DNA from 3 places in the Arthrobacter sp. MDT2-3 genome. Region 1 is predicted to be linked to each of the others. Evidence: riboswitches for the same ligand, from Rfam matches in the RefSeq annotation. Region 1 holds a riboswitch; each other region holds the start of a gene.
The links. A riboswitch is a leader RNA that binds a small molecule or an ion and turns the genes downstream of it on or off. The one in region 1 is predicted to bind thiamine pyrophosphate.

Region 1 (4,575 bases):
CCACCATGGTCAGTTCATAGTCGGCACCGCCGGCGTGCACGGCAGTTCCGGCGAGGTCACCGAGCTGTTCAACTTCGAAATCACTGATCCCCGCGATCCGGACAGCCTGGCCGGCCGGTGCACTGCCGCCTTCGTCCAGGACGCCGGCACGCTTAAGTGCGGCGTCGTGGGTGGCAACAAAGATCTCGGTGAAGCCCATGGGAAGTACCCTTCTTCCGTTGACGGTGGTGCCGGCCGGGAGCAATGCCTGCCACCCGGCCGTTCGGGTTCAGCCTAGTACGGGAACGCCCGGGTCAGCGGACAGCTACGCGGATCCGGTTGCGCCACGGATCCTCAAACCGCAGTTCGGCCCCGGTGTGGTGCGCCGGCAGGCCGGCGACCCTCAGTCGGTCTGCGAGCGCCCCGACGTCGTCTCCGGACGGCACCTCGATGAGCACCTCGCCGAGGCCGAGCGTGTCCTTGCGGGGACCGGCGCCGCGGCTGTTCCAGACATTCATGGCCATGTGGTGGTGGTAGCCGCCGGCGGAGACAAACAAGGCCTGCCCGTGCCAGCCTGCGGTCTTTTCAAACCCGAGGATTCCCACATAGAAGTCGCGGGCCGACTGGACGTCGCCGACCTGGAGGTGGACGTGGCCCACTCCTGCCACACTTCCGCGCTGGCGCTGAAGGGACTCTTCAGTGAGGTGCTGCTCGAGGTACCGCTGGGGCGGCAGGACCAGGCTGTCCATTACCACGTCGGCGCCGTTCCAGGACCAGTTGCTGCGGGGCCGGTCCCAATAGAGCTCGATGCCGTTGCCTTCAGGATCAGTGAAGTAGAAGGCCTCGCTGACGAGATGATCCGCGCTGCCCGTGAAGGAACGGGGTTCAAATTGGGCTGCGGTGGCAACGGTCGCGGCGAGGTCCGCCTGGTTCTCAAACAGCAGCGCGGTGTGGAAGAGGCCGGCTTCTCCCCTGTCCGGGAGGTTCAGACCCGGAGCGGGCGCGAGGTGCACGAGCGGTTTCTGCAGCCGGCCGAGGTAGAGCCCGCCGTCCTGCTCAGCGACAACCTCAAGACCGAGGGCACGCTGGTAATAGTCCGTCATCACCTTCATGTCGCCCACCTTGAGCATTACGGTGCCCATGGCGAGGTCGGCAGGAAGAAGATCCTGGCTGGCGGCTTCTGCAGTCATTGAAAACTCCCGGTGCTTGGGCCCTTCGGATTGGGGCCTATGACAGTTAAAATTACTTGAAGCTTCAATTTATTCCAAGTGACTTGAAAGTCAGGCCGCTCCGGGCTTATCGGATGACGCGCCCTCCCAGCACGACGTGTGCCAGTTCGCCTACCGTTGCTGGAGCCTGCCGCGGGTCCTCCCTGCACAGCACGACGTCGGCGCGGGCACCCTCCTTAAGTCCGTCGGCTCCCAGCCACCTCCGGGCGCCCCAACAGGCAGCGTCGAGGGCAGCGGCCATTGGCAGGCCTGCGTGGTGAAGGGCAAGGATTTCATCGGCGATCCTGCCGTGCCGGATGACGCTCCCGGCATCGGTGCCAGCATAGATCTGCACCCCTGCTTCATACGCCTCCAGCACCCGTTCCGCGCGGCGCTCCCACAGTGCCCGCATGTGTGCCGCGTACCGGGGGAACTTCGGTTCTGCCTGGGCTGCGATATCCGGAAACGTGGCGATGTTGATGAGAGTGGGCACGATGGGAACGCCCTGTTCGACGAACCTGGGGAGGTGCCGTGGCAGGAGCCCGGTGGCATGCTCGATGCAGTCGATCCCCGCGTCCAGCATCTGGTCCAGGGTCTCTTCGCCAAAGCAATGTGCGGTGATCCGGGCACCTTCGCCGTGCACCCCCTGCACAGCGTCCCTGACGGCGTCGGCCGGAAATGACGGCGCCAGGTCACCGGCGTCGCGGTCAATCCAGTCCCCGACGAGCTTGACCCAGCCGTCGCCGTCGCGGGCCTGTTTCCGGACAGCTTCCACCAGGCCGTCCGGTTCCACTTCCTCGGCGAGGCCCCGCAGATAGCGCCGGGTCCTGGCAACATGCCTGCCGGCGCGGACGAGTACGGGGGCGTTCCGGCTGCCCTGAAGGAACCGCGTGTCTGCAGGGGAACCTGCATCCCTCACCAGCAGTGTTCCAGCGTCCAGGTCGGTTCCGGCCTGTTCCTCCGCAACTGCTGCCTCCACCGCGCCCCCGGGTCCAAGCCCGATGTGGCAGTGGGCATCCACGAACCCCGGCAGGACCCAGCCATCCAGCACGCGGCCCGCGGGTTGTTGCGGGCGCGTAAAGGTCAACACCCCGTCAACGGACCACAGGCCCCGCCGCTCGCTGTCCGGCCCCGCAAGCACCGGGCCGCTGAATTCGATGATCTCCGGCATTGGACTCCTTTTCCCGCCAGTCAGGCTAGCACCGGCCATGTGACAAGCCCCTCCCGAAAGGCTGTGGTAGCTTTCTTCCTGACCACACGGGTGCCCCTGCAGGGGCTGAGATCGGGCTGATGCAGCCTGCGACCGTTGAACCTGTCCGGGTAATGCCGGCGAAGGAAGTGAGTAATCCTTGAGTACACCCATTGCACCGTTAAGCCCTGCCCAGATTCCGTCCGGCGCGGCAGCGGAAGGCGGCCAGGACCAGGCTCCTGTCACGCAGTCGCTGAAGTCCCATTCCCTGGCCTTTGTCCACGATGAAGCATCCGGGATACGCGTGCCCGTTACGGAGATAGCCCTGGCACCTTCACCCAACGGCGACTCCAATGGTCCGTTCCGGATCTACCGAACTGCCGGCCCGGGGAGCGACCCCGTCCGCGGCCTGAACCCTTTCCGCTCGGCATGGATCGAAGCGCGCGGCGACACGGAAATCTATGGCGGCCGTGGACGGAACCTCCTCGACGACGGCCGCTCGGCTGTACGCCGCGGTGCCGCCAGCGCGGAGTGGAAGGGCGCCCGTCCGGTGCCCCGCCGCGCCGTCGAAGGCCGGAAAGTGACACAAATGCACTACGCGCGGCAGGGCGATATCACCCCCGAAATGCGCTTCGTGGCGCTGCGGGAGAACTGCGATGTGGAACTGGTCCGCAGCGAAGTGGCAGCCGGCCGGGCGATCATTCCGAACAACATCAATCATCCCGAGTCGGAACCCATGATCATCGGCAAGGCCTTCCTGGTGAAGATCAACGCCAACATCGGCAACTCGGCGGTCACCAGTTCCATCGCCGAAGAAGTGGACAAGCTGCAATGGGCCACCCAGTGGGGCGCAGACACAGTGATGGACCTTTCCACCGGCGACGACATCCACACCACCAGGGAATGGATCATCCGCAACTCGCCCGTTCCGATCGGGACCGTCCCCATCTACCAGGCCCTGGAAAAGGTTAACGGCGAAGCAAACGCGCTGACCTGGGAGATCTTCCGCGACACGGTCATTGAACAGTGCGAACAGGGCGTGGACTACATGACCATCCACGCCGGCGTCCTGCTCCGGTACGTTCCCCTGACCGCCAACCGCGTGACCGGCATCGTGTCCCGCGGCGGGTCAATCATGGCCGGCTGGTGCCTTGCCCATCACCAGGAAAACTTCCTCTACACGCACTTCGAGGAGCTCTGCGAAATCTTCGCAAGGTACGACGTGGCGTTTTCATTGGGCGACGGCCTGCGGCCGGGGGCGACGGCCGATGCCAACGATGCCGCTCAGTTTGCCGAACTGGACACACTCGCCGAACTGACGCAGCGTGCTTGGAAGTACGACGTGCAGGTGATGGTGGAGGGCCCCGGCCACATTCCGTTCCACCTGGTCCGGGAAAACGTCGAACGCCAGCAGGAGCTGTGCAAGGGTGCGCCCTTCTACACGCTGGGCCCGCTTGTTACCGACGTGGCACCAGGGTACGACCACATCACCTCGGCCATTGGCGCCACGGAAATCGCCCGGTACGGCACCGCAATGCTGTGCTACGTCACCCCGAAGGAACACCTGGGCCTGCCCAACAAAGACGACGTCAAAACAGGGGTGATCACGTACAAGATCGCAGCGCACGCCGCAGACCTCGCCAAGGGCCACCCGGGGGCGCAGGAACGCGATGACGCACTGTCCAAGGCACGCTTCGAGTTCCGCTGGCGGGACCAATTTGCGCTATCCCTGGACCCGGTGACCGCCGAGGCATTCCATGACGAAACCCTCCCCGCGGAACCCGCCAAGACAGCGCACTTCTGCTCCATGTGCGGTCCCAAGTTCTGTTCCATGAGGATCAGCCAGGACATCCGGGACGAATACGGGTCAGCGGAGTCGCAGGCGGCGGTGGCGGACATGGCAGCGGGAATGCGGGGGAAAAGTGAGGAATTCCTTGCAGCGGGCGGCAAGGTTTACCTCCCGGAACTGGCCGCTCCAGCGAGCGGCCGCCCGTAGCTGCATCACCATTTCCGTCCGGCAGGCTATTGGGGGCTTGCCGGACGGGGAAACTGCCCCCGGCAGGATTCAGGAAGCCCTGGCAGGCTGGCTCCTGCTGACCTCGCTGATGAACGAGCGGATGATGCGGTCACCTTCCGGGGAGTCATGGGGCCGGTGCCCTCCCGCCGCCGTGCGGTGCAGGGCGCCGGTCTCACGCAGGT
Region 2 (4,575 bases), on a different contig from region 1:
CCGTGGTGGCCACAGCCAAAGAGAAAAGCGTTGAAGTGGAGCTGCCGCCGGGGTGCGGCAGGGTTCGGCATGACCGTCCGTCCCTTAGTTCATGACCAGGCCGCCGTCGACCACCAAATTCTGGCCGGTGACGGAGCGTGCCCAGGGGGAAGCAAAGAAGAGAATGGCGTCAGCAAAGCCCGACGGTGTTGTGACCTGGCGAAGAGGCGTGGCCGCAGCTATGTAGTCGAAAACCTCCTCGGGCGTGGCTGCGCTGGCATCGGTGGTGCGCAGCAGCCCGCCGGAGACCATATTCACCGATACGTTGTGCTGGCCCAGGTCTGCGGCCATCGTCCGGGTCAAGGCCAGCAGCGCTGCCTTCGCCGCGGTGTAGTCGTGGTACGGGACTACCGGGTTCTGAAACAGATTGGTGCCGATGTTGATGACCCGGCCGAAACCGTGTTCAGTCATGCCCGGCAGAGCTTGCTGGATGGTGTTTAGTGCGCCGCGGACACTCCCGGAAAACTGGGCTTCGAATTCCGGCCAGCTGATGCCTCCAGCACTGGAGCGGGCGTCACCATTAAAGGAAAAGTCGGCCAGGGCGTTATTGACCACTGTGGTCACCGGGCCGCCGAAGTGCGCCTGGGACTGGTTGAGCATGGCTGCAACTTGATCGGCGTCTGTCACGTCGGCCCGCAGGGCTACGGCCCGGTTGGGGCCGTACTTGGCTGCCAAGACTTCGCTTTCCTCGGCGCTGTTGCGGTAGTTGATCACTACTCTGGCGCCCTGGTCGGCAAACGCTTGAACGATGCTGTGGCCGAGACCGCGGCCACCACCGGTGACGAGGACGATCTGCTCTGAGATTTGCATGGTTTCTAGGCTTTCTTTCTTGGGGCGAACAATGGTTGGCGCCGGGCAGTAAAAAAGAGAACCGGGACAGTAAGTAGCCCCGGGACGCTAATCCTGCGCAGCAGGGGTGCTGTTTCTGCAGGCGGGGAAGTTGACGCCTGGCTCGGCGGTTGAGGATCCTAAGGAATTCCAGCGTTCGACAAGGTCTTCGGCGCTGCACGTCGCATCGTCCGCGGCGCAAATCGCGGAGACCACAGCTATTCCCGCTGCCCCGGCACGGCGCAGCGGAACTACGTCACCAGGTTCAATACCGCCGATGGCCATACAAGGCAGGGTGGTAGCGGCCGCGATCCGCCCAAACCCGTCGACGCCCAAGGGCGCCGGGTGATCAGCCTTTGTGGACGTCGGGCGGATAACCCCCACCCCCAGGTAATCCACCGTCCCCCCGGGCAAGCGATGCAGGGTATCCAGGTGCTCAGGGGTGTTTGCGGTCAGCCCCACGACGGCCCCGGCACCCACCAGCGCCCGTACCCGTTCGACGGGAAGGTCGCTTTGGCCGACATGGACTCCGTGCACGGCAGCACCTGCCGCCCGGGCGGCCAGAAAGACATCCACCCGGTCATCCACCAAAACGGTGGCCGCATGCCCGACAGCTTCAGCAGTACACAGGACCAGCTCGTATAGGTCGGCGGTGCTGGCACTTTTTTCGCGGATTTGAACGATCCGTACCCCTCCCGCAACAGCCGCCCGGGCAGTCTCCACCACTCCCCTGCGACCGCATAACTGAGTGTCGGTCACAAGGTAAATGCCGTCGATGCGCCCGGCCGCCCTGTCCCCGGCGGTCATGAGAGATTCATCCGGGACGAAAGCATCCCTGTGTCGATACTTGCCAGGGCATCAAGGAACGCGACGGCGAAAGTGCCCGGACCCCGAACACCCTCAGCTGCCATCTCCGCCGCCACCGTGTACACGGCAGTGGCAGCCGCGGTAGCGGCGAGCTTGTCATCATCGACGGCCAAAAAGGCCGCAGTGACCGCACCCAGTGCACACCCGCCCCCGGTGATTTTGGTCAGATGCGGGTGGCCGTTGCTGATTCGTACAGAATCCGTGCCGTCTGTGATGATGTCGGTTGGCCCCGAGACCGCCAGTATCGAACCATATTGGAGGGCTAGGCTTTTGGCTGCTTCCAATGCGGTTTCGGGTCCATCTACGGCATCGACTCCGCGTCCGCCCTGCCCTACGCCCGCCAGGGCCATGATCTCCGAAGCGTTGCCGCGGACCGCCGTTGGGCGGTGATTCAGCAGCTCGGCAGCCAGCGCGGTACGGACCGGCAAAACACCCACGGCCACCGGATCAAGAACCCAGGGTGTCCCGGATTCGCAGGCGGCGCGTACTGCCTCGCGCATACTTGCCCGCTGTTTTTCGTGAGGGGTGCCGACATTTACGAGCACTCCCGACGCAACCCGCGCGAACGGTCCTGCCTCGGCAGGGACGTCAACCATCGCGGGTGCGGCACCGATGGCGAGCAGCACGTTGGCGGTGAAGTTTGTCACCACTGTGTTGGTCAGGCATTGAATCAAGGGCGTGGTTTCCCGGAGCCGTTCGAGCATGGTCCAGGCATGGTCAGGCGTCAGGCGAATAGTCATCCGCGACATCCCTTCGCTAGTACGAACTAGATCAGGTTCAACGGGTGTTCTCTCAGCCCCTACCAGCAGGGCACCCCGTGTCACTAACGCAAAACCCTACTCCCCACCGGGTAGTGGAGAGAACTTCCCTGTCGGGCCCGCTGACTCCCTCTGGCCCTTTGAACGGTGATCCAGGGGCAGGCTCGACCAAAACACTGTCGTCCCAAGGCGCCACGCGCGGAGAAAATTTAGTCGGGGACGACTCCCGTGCTCTCGTAGCGGGAAATTTTCTCGATCCTGCGGGAATGCCGTTCATCTGCGCTGAATGGCTCCTTCAGGAACGCCTCGATCAGTGAAGTGGCCTCGTCGACACTGTGCTGGCGACCGCCGACGGCCACGACGTTGGCGTCGTTGTGCTGCCTGGCCAGTTTCGCCGTGGAGAGATTCCAGGCGAGGGCTGCCCGGATGCCCTTAACCTTGTTGGCCGCTATCTGTTCGCCGTTCCCGGACCCGCCCAGAACGATGCCCAGCGCAGGCCGGCCGGCTTCCTGGTCGGCGACCACGGCATGGACGGCATTGATGCAAAAGGACGGGTAGTCGTCCAAGGGGTCGTACTCCTTAGGCCCATGATCGACTACCTCATAACCTTGGGCCTCCAAATGGCGAACAAGGTGCGCGCTCAACTCCATCCCTGCGTGGTCGGTGGCTATGTGTACGCGCGGATACGAAGAGTTTGAGGACATAACGGTTTTCCAATCAGTTGTTGGCGGGTTCTGTCAGGTACGCGCTTGAGGGGTTATTTTTCCCACAGTACAAGCGCGGGGGGTTGACTTTGCAAGTGTGGCATCCGTAACATATTCACATACAGTCACTACTGAATGGATATGCACAATGCTTACTGCAGATGCTTCACAGGCCGCGGCGTGGCGGTCTCTTCGAGAAGATCTACTGGCGGGTGACGCCTCTTTCCGCGCCGAGAAACTGCACGAGCGGGCGCAGGCAACGCGGCGCTCCATCCTGAAAATGATTGCGGACGCCGGTCAGGGTCACATCGGCGGGGACTTCTCGGTCACAGACATCCTGACGGTCCTATTTGACGCGGTGCTGGATATCGATCCGGAAGATCCCCGCAAAGAAGACCGCGATCATTTCATTCTCAGCAAGGGCCACTGCGCGGCTGCACTGTACTCGACCCTGGCCCACGGTGGATTCTTCCCTGCATCCGAACTGGACACGTTCATGGCGCCCCTGTCCGCGCTGAACGGTCACCCGAACAGGGTGAAGGTTCCTGGAGTTGAAACCAACACTGGGCCTCTGGGTCACGGCCTCCCTGTGGCCGTAGGTACCGCACTAGGCGCCAAGCTCTTGAAGAACGACTCGCGTGTTTTCGTCGTCACCGGTGACGGTGAAATGCAGGAAGGCAGCAACTGGGAGGCGTTGATGTCAGCGTCGCATCAGAAGCTGGACAACCTGACCGTGATCGTTGACCGCAACCGGCTTCAGCAGGGCGCACGGACTGAGGACACCAACGGGCTTGATCCGCTCGATGCCCGCCTCGCTGCTTTCGGGCTTGAGGTCAGGGTTATCGACGGCCACGACTACAACGCCCTCATTGAGGCGATGGCTCCTTCCACCACCGGTTCTCCGGTTGGTGTCATCGCCAACACGATCAAGGGCAAGGGCGTGTCCTTCATTGAGGACCGCGTCGAATGGCACCACAAGGTGCCATCCGCAGAACAGACCACCCAGGCATTCCAGGAGCTCTCATGACCACGACCACTGTGCTCAAAGAAGCACCCACTTTCGACAACCGGCAGGATTTCGCCGACGAGCTGATCCAGCTGGCCAGGACAAACGAACGCATCGTCGCTGTCTGCAACGATTCGGTCGGGTCGAGCAACCTGACCAAGTTCCGGGATGAATTCCCGGACCGACTGATCAACGTTGGCATCGCCGAGCAGAACATGGTCGGCGTCGGCGCCGGCCTGGCCAACGCCGGGCTCATCCCCTTCGTCTGCGCTGCCGGCCCCTTCCTGACCGGGCGGTCCCTGGAGCAGATCAAAGCCGATGTCGCCTACAGCCAGCACAACGTGATCCTTTGCGGCATGAGCCCGGGCATGGC
Region 3 (4,575 bases), 340 kb from region 1:
TCCACGAGCAGCTGGAAGAGCGAGCCCGTCTCGGCCGTGGAATACCGCCGCATTGCCACCGTGGTCAGACCGGTGCCGGAGGCCAGGAGGGCAGCCCCCAGGCCGTCCAGGCTTGGCGCGCCGCCGGTGCCCATGATGAGCCGGGATGTCAGGGTTACGCCGTCAATGACCAGCGGATCATCGTGGCCCGCCACGCTTGGAGTAGTGATGGTTTCGGTCATGGTCTCAGCCTCCCTGCACAGCCGTGACGAGTTCGACCTCGTCGCCTTCCGCGAGCGCGGTGGTAAACCACTGGCTGCGCGGTACAACCTCGGAATTGTGGGCCACCGCCACACCAAGCTTTTGGCCGTCCGTTGCCTGCCCGTTGGCGGCTAGGGGGCGGCCGGTGACCTGGCTGACGAGCACGGTGATGGAGGCGCCCTCAGGCACAGGGTGCCGGGTTCCGTTCAAGGTGATGTTCATGCTGTTTCCTTCGTGGGCGATGTGTGGCGGAAGTGGTTGGAGGCTGAGCCCGTGGTTAAGCGGGCGCCTGCCCTCGTGGAAAAGCGGCCAGGGCTGAAGGCTGCCCAACGGGGGTCCTCGAGGCCGTCCAGAAGGTCCCGGCAGACGGCGGCTGCGGCGGGCGTCAGCAGGACTCCGTGCCGGAAGAACCCGGTAGCGATGATGAGGCCGGCAACGTACCCGTGCTCCCGGTCCGCCGCTGATTTGGGGGCGGGAACCCGCCCCAGCAGCGGCGCGTTGTCGGGCGTTCCGGGACGGGCGCGTGCAGTGCATTCCAGCAGTTCGAGTTCGGCGACGGCGGGAACCAGTACCTGCGCGTCGCGGAGGAGCTGGTACACGGCCCCGGCGGAAACGGCGTCCATGGCGGACAGCGCGTCTTCACGCTGGGTTGCCCCGATCACCACCGTGCCGTCCCTGCGGGGAACGATATAGACGGGAACGCCGTGCACCAGCCCGCGGACCGTGGACGTCACCAGGGGCTGCAGGTGCCGGGGCACTGCCAGGCGGAGGATGTCCCCGTGGACGGGCCGCACTGGCAGGTTCAGCCCTGGGGGTAGCCCTTCAAGAGCTGCCGCGTGCAGCCCGTTCGCCACCACCGTTTCGGCGGCCAGCACCGTTCCCCCGTCCGCCAGGCGCACGCCGGCAACAGCTCCCCCGTGCCACAGCAGCCCGGTTGCCTTGGCCGCTACCGCAAACCCGCCGACGACGCCGGCTGCTGCAGTACCGCGGGCCGCAACTTTGTCCCTGTTCCCGCCGCCGTCGTCCATGCCATGAGCCAAGGCGGCCCGCAGGCACGCCACCAACAGCCGCGGATCCACCTGGTGGTCGGCCGGAGTGTCCAGCGCGCAGGCGATCCCCGGGCTGAGCAGGGGTTCCCGTTGTCGCGCGTCCCGGACAGTTACCGGCTCAACGGAAAGGCCGCTGGCCTGCTGGACGGTGCGCAGGTCCATCAGGGCGCGGCGGTCGGCGGCGTCGGCACCCACGGCGAGGGTCGGCGTCGTAATGTATCCCGGATCTGTTCCTGACGCAGCGGTGAGGCCGCCGGCAAAAGCCGGCCAGCGGGACGAGGCATCCAGCATGAATTCCAGGAGATCCTCCTCCTGGTAGTGCAGCTCGCTCACCGGGGCAAGCATCCCGGCGGCGGCCCAGCTGGCCCCCGAACCCGGTGCGTCATCGATCACCACCACGGAACGGCCGGAACGCTTCGCCTCCCACGCAATGCCGTGGCCGATCACTCCACCGCCGATCACCGCCACATCAGCGTGGATGGTGTTGGCCGCATCCACGGCCAGGGGCTCTGGTGATGCGCGCATGTGTCTCCTTCCCTACGCCGGTATTAGCCGGATCAGGTCAAGCGGTCGGCTCTGACGCCCTCTCAGCCCGGCGCTTTGTGACAGCTGCCGCGGGCTCCCGCAGTACGAGGCCAGTGTAGAGGAACTAGGCTTTCCCCCATGAATGTGTCCCACACCCCTGCCGCCGGCACCGACGTACTCAGCAGCGCCAAGATCAGCAACGGCGTCAACGCCGCCCGCCTCTACCTCTGCACCGACGCCCGCCGGGACCGCGGCGACTTCGGCCAGTTCGTGGACGCAGCGTACGCCGGCGGGGTGGACATCATCCAGCTGCGCGACAAGGCCATCGAAGCAGGAGAGGAGCTGGAACTCCTGGCGGTGCTCAAGGAAGCGGCAGAGCGGCACGGCCGGCTCTGGGCTGTCAACGACCGCGCCGACATTGCGGTGCTGTCCGGGGCACCCGTCTTCCACATCGGCCAAAAGGACCTGCCCCTGGACGCTGCACGCACCCTGCTCAACGGCAACGCCGCCATCGGCCTGTCCAGCCACACCCCCGCCCAGGTGGACGCGGCGCTCGGTGCGGCCGCCCGCCCCGCCGGGCTGGACTACTTCTGCGTCGGACCGGTGTGGGCAACGCCCACCAAACCGGGGCGGGCAGCGGCGGGACTGGAGCTGGTGAAGTATGCCGCCGACGCTGCCCGGCCGGCGGAGCAGGAGGGACAGTCCGACGACGGTGTTCCCTGGTTCGCGATCGGCGGCATTGACCACGGCAACGTGGAGCAGGTGGTGGACGCAGGCGCACGCAGGATTGTGGTGGTGCGGGCCATTACGGAAGCGGACGATCCCGCAGCCGCCGCCGCTGCACTGCTCGCCGCCCTGGATGCCCCAAACTCCTGACAACGCCGCTCCGGGCCGGATGCCTGCACTATGCCGCCGATTCCGGCTAGGCTGATTTTCGTGTCACACCATCGGCTGGCCCCCAACGTCCACGAGCACAACAACGCGCTTGAGGAAGCGCTGAGTGCCCTGAGGACCGAGCTGGAGCTGCCGGGCGCCTACCCCGACGAGGCGGTGGCTGACGCGAAAGCGGCAGTCGAATCCCTGCAGCTCCCTGCCTACGACCTCACCGGCGTCGAATTCATCACCATCGATCCGGCGTCGTCCACCGACCTGGACCAGGCGCTGTTTATTGAAGCCGACGGCGACGGCTACCACGTGCTGTACGCCATCGCCGATGTGCCCGCATTTGTTGCCCCCGGCGGGCCCCTGGACGCGGAAACACGCCGCCGGGGCCAGACGTTCTATGCCCCGGACGGTCGAATCCCGCTGCATCCAGAAGTCATCAGCGAAGAGGCCGGGAGCCTCCTTCCCGGGCAGGACTGCTCTGCGTTTGTCTGGGACTTCCGCCTGGACAGCGCCGCCGAGGTGACGTCCGTGGCCGTAAAGCGGGCCCGGATGCGCAGCCGCGCGAAGCTCAGCTATAAAGGAGTGCAGGCGGAGCTCGACGCCGGTACGGCCTCGCCGGTGCTGCAGCTCCTTAAGGAAGTTGGGCTCAAACGCGTGGACCTGGAACGGGCGCGCGGCGGTGCCAGCCTGAACATGCCGGAACAGGAGATCGTCCAGCTTCCCGACGGCGGCTATCGGATTGCCGCCGCTCCCCAGCTTCCGGTGGAGGACTGGAACGCGCAGATATCCCTCATGACCGGAATGGCGGCGGCGGGCCTGATGCTGGCGGGAAAAGTGGGCATCCTGCGCACCATGCCGTCCCCGGACGAGCGCTCCCTGAATCATTTCCGGCTGCAGACAGAGGCCCTTGGCAAGCCCTGGGACGGTGAGGTCAGCTACGGCGAATACCTGCGCAGCCTCGATTCCACCGATCCCCGCCAGCTTGCCATTCTGCATTCGGCCGGCATGCTGTTCCGTGGCGCCGCCTATACGGCTTTTGACGGTGCCGTCCCCGAGGACGCAGTCCAGTCCGCCATTGGTGCCGCCTATGCCCACACCACCGCTCCCCTGCGCCGCCTCGTGGACCGCTTTGTCCTGGTGATCTGCGAGGCGTTGAGTAACGGCGGCAATGTACCGGCCTGGGCACGGGAGGCACTTCAGTCGCTGCCCGAGATCATGGCCGGGTCCGACCAGCTGGCATCACGGATGGAGCGCATGGCCCTGGACACCGTGGAGGCCGCCTTGCTGGTTAACCACATCGGGCAGGATTTCGACGCAATCGTGATTTCCGGGTCCAAGCCGCAAAAGGAAAACGGCAAAAACGGCAGCGGCAACGGGAAGAACGGCAACGGGAACGGCAGTTCGGGAGTCATCCAGATTGCAGACCCCGCTGTGACCGCCCGCTGCGCCGGGGAACTGGTGTCCGGAACCAAGGTCCGGGTCCGGCTGGTCTCCTCGGATATCGTGACGCGGGAAGTCCATTTCGAACTCGTGGAGTAGTGCGGCAAAGTGCCACCCGGCCGGGAAAGCCGGGATTTGGGCCGCCTGCGGCTAGACTGAAGAGGTAGATATGGATGCCCGGTCGTTGATTTCCTTGATTTGAAACCAACAAGCCCGCCCCTACGCGATCTTGAGATACACCCGCTGGTCACCAGTGCCAGCATTTAGATAGCCCGCGATCGGCTTCCACTGGAATTGCTTGTGCGCCCGAGCGTGCTCCGGAACAGCCTTTGGCCGGCCCGTTGAGCAGGCAGCGCCACTGCCCAAATGAATAAGGAAACTCCACAGTGAGTGAATTGCATACCCACCAGCTTCTGACCGACGAGACCGGCACCGA

Region 2: linked by a shared signal. The riboswitch ahead of thiM (hydroxyethylthiazole kinase) and the one ahead of thiC (phosphomethylpyrimidine synthase ThiC) in region 1 are both predicted to bind thiamine pyrophosphate.
Region 3: linked by a shared signal. The riboswitch ahead of thiO (glycine oxidase ThiO) and the one ahead of thiC (phosphomethylpyrimidine synthase ThiC) in region 1 are both predicted to bind thiamine pyrophosphate.

What each region holds. Positions count from the first base shown of each region.
Region 1 is NZ_JBNHFS010000002.1:18,776-23,350, forward strand. It holds gene AC5RUQ_RS05720 (hypothetical protein) at 1-199, opposite strand, end outside; gene AC5RUQ_RS05725 (VOC family protein) at 294-1,169, opposite strand; gene AC5RUQ_RS05730 (amidohydrolase family protein) at 1,276-2,358, opposite strand; TPP riboswitch at 2,435-2,542, shown strand; gene thiC (phosphomethylpyrimidine synthase ThiC) at 2,537-4,372, shown strand; gene AC5RUQ_RS05740 (alpha/beta hydrolase) at 4,442-4,575, opposite strand, start outside.
Region 2 is NZ_JBNHFS010000001.1:476,711-481,285, reverse strand. It holds gene AC5RUQ_RS02230 (LLM class flavin-dependent oxidoreductase) at 1-71, opposite strand, end outside; gene AC5RUQ_RS02225 (3-oxoacyl-ACP reductase) at 85-849, opposite strand; gene thiE (thiamine phosphate synthase) at 937-1,674, opposite strand; gene thiM (hydroxyethylthiazole kinase) at 1,671-2,474, opposite strand; TPP riboswitch at 2,466-2,562, opposite strand; gene AC5RUQ_RS02210 (ribose-5-phosphate isomerase) at 2,702-3,196, opposite strand; gene AC5RUQ_RS02205 (transketolase) at 3,345-4,223, shown strand; gene AC5RUQ_RS02200 (transketolase family protein) at 4,220-4,575, shown strand, end outside.
Region 3 is NZ_JBNHFS010000002.1:358,639-363,213, forward strand. It holds gene AC5RUQ_RS07245 (thiazole synthase) at 1-221, opposite strand, end outside; gene thiS (sulfur carrier protein ThiS) at 226-462, opposite strand; gene thiO (glycine oxidase ThiO) at 459-1,814, opposite strand; TPP riboswitch at 1,807-1,925, opposite strand; gene thiE (thiamine phosphate synthase) at 1,953-2,690, shown strand; gene AC5RUQ_RS07265 (RNB domain-containing ribonuclease) at 2,751-4,238, shown strand; gene AC5RUQ_RS07270 (DEAD/DEAH box helicase) at 4,526-4,575, shown strand, end outside.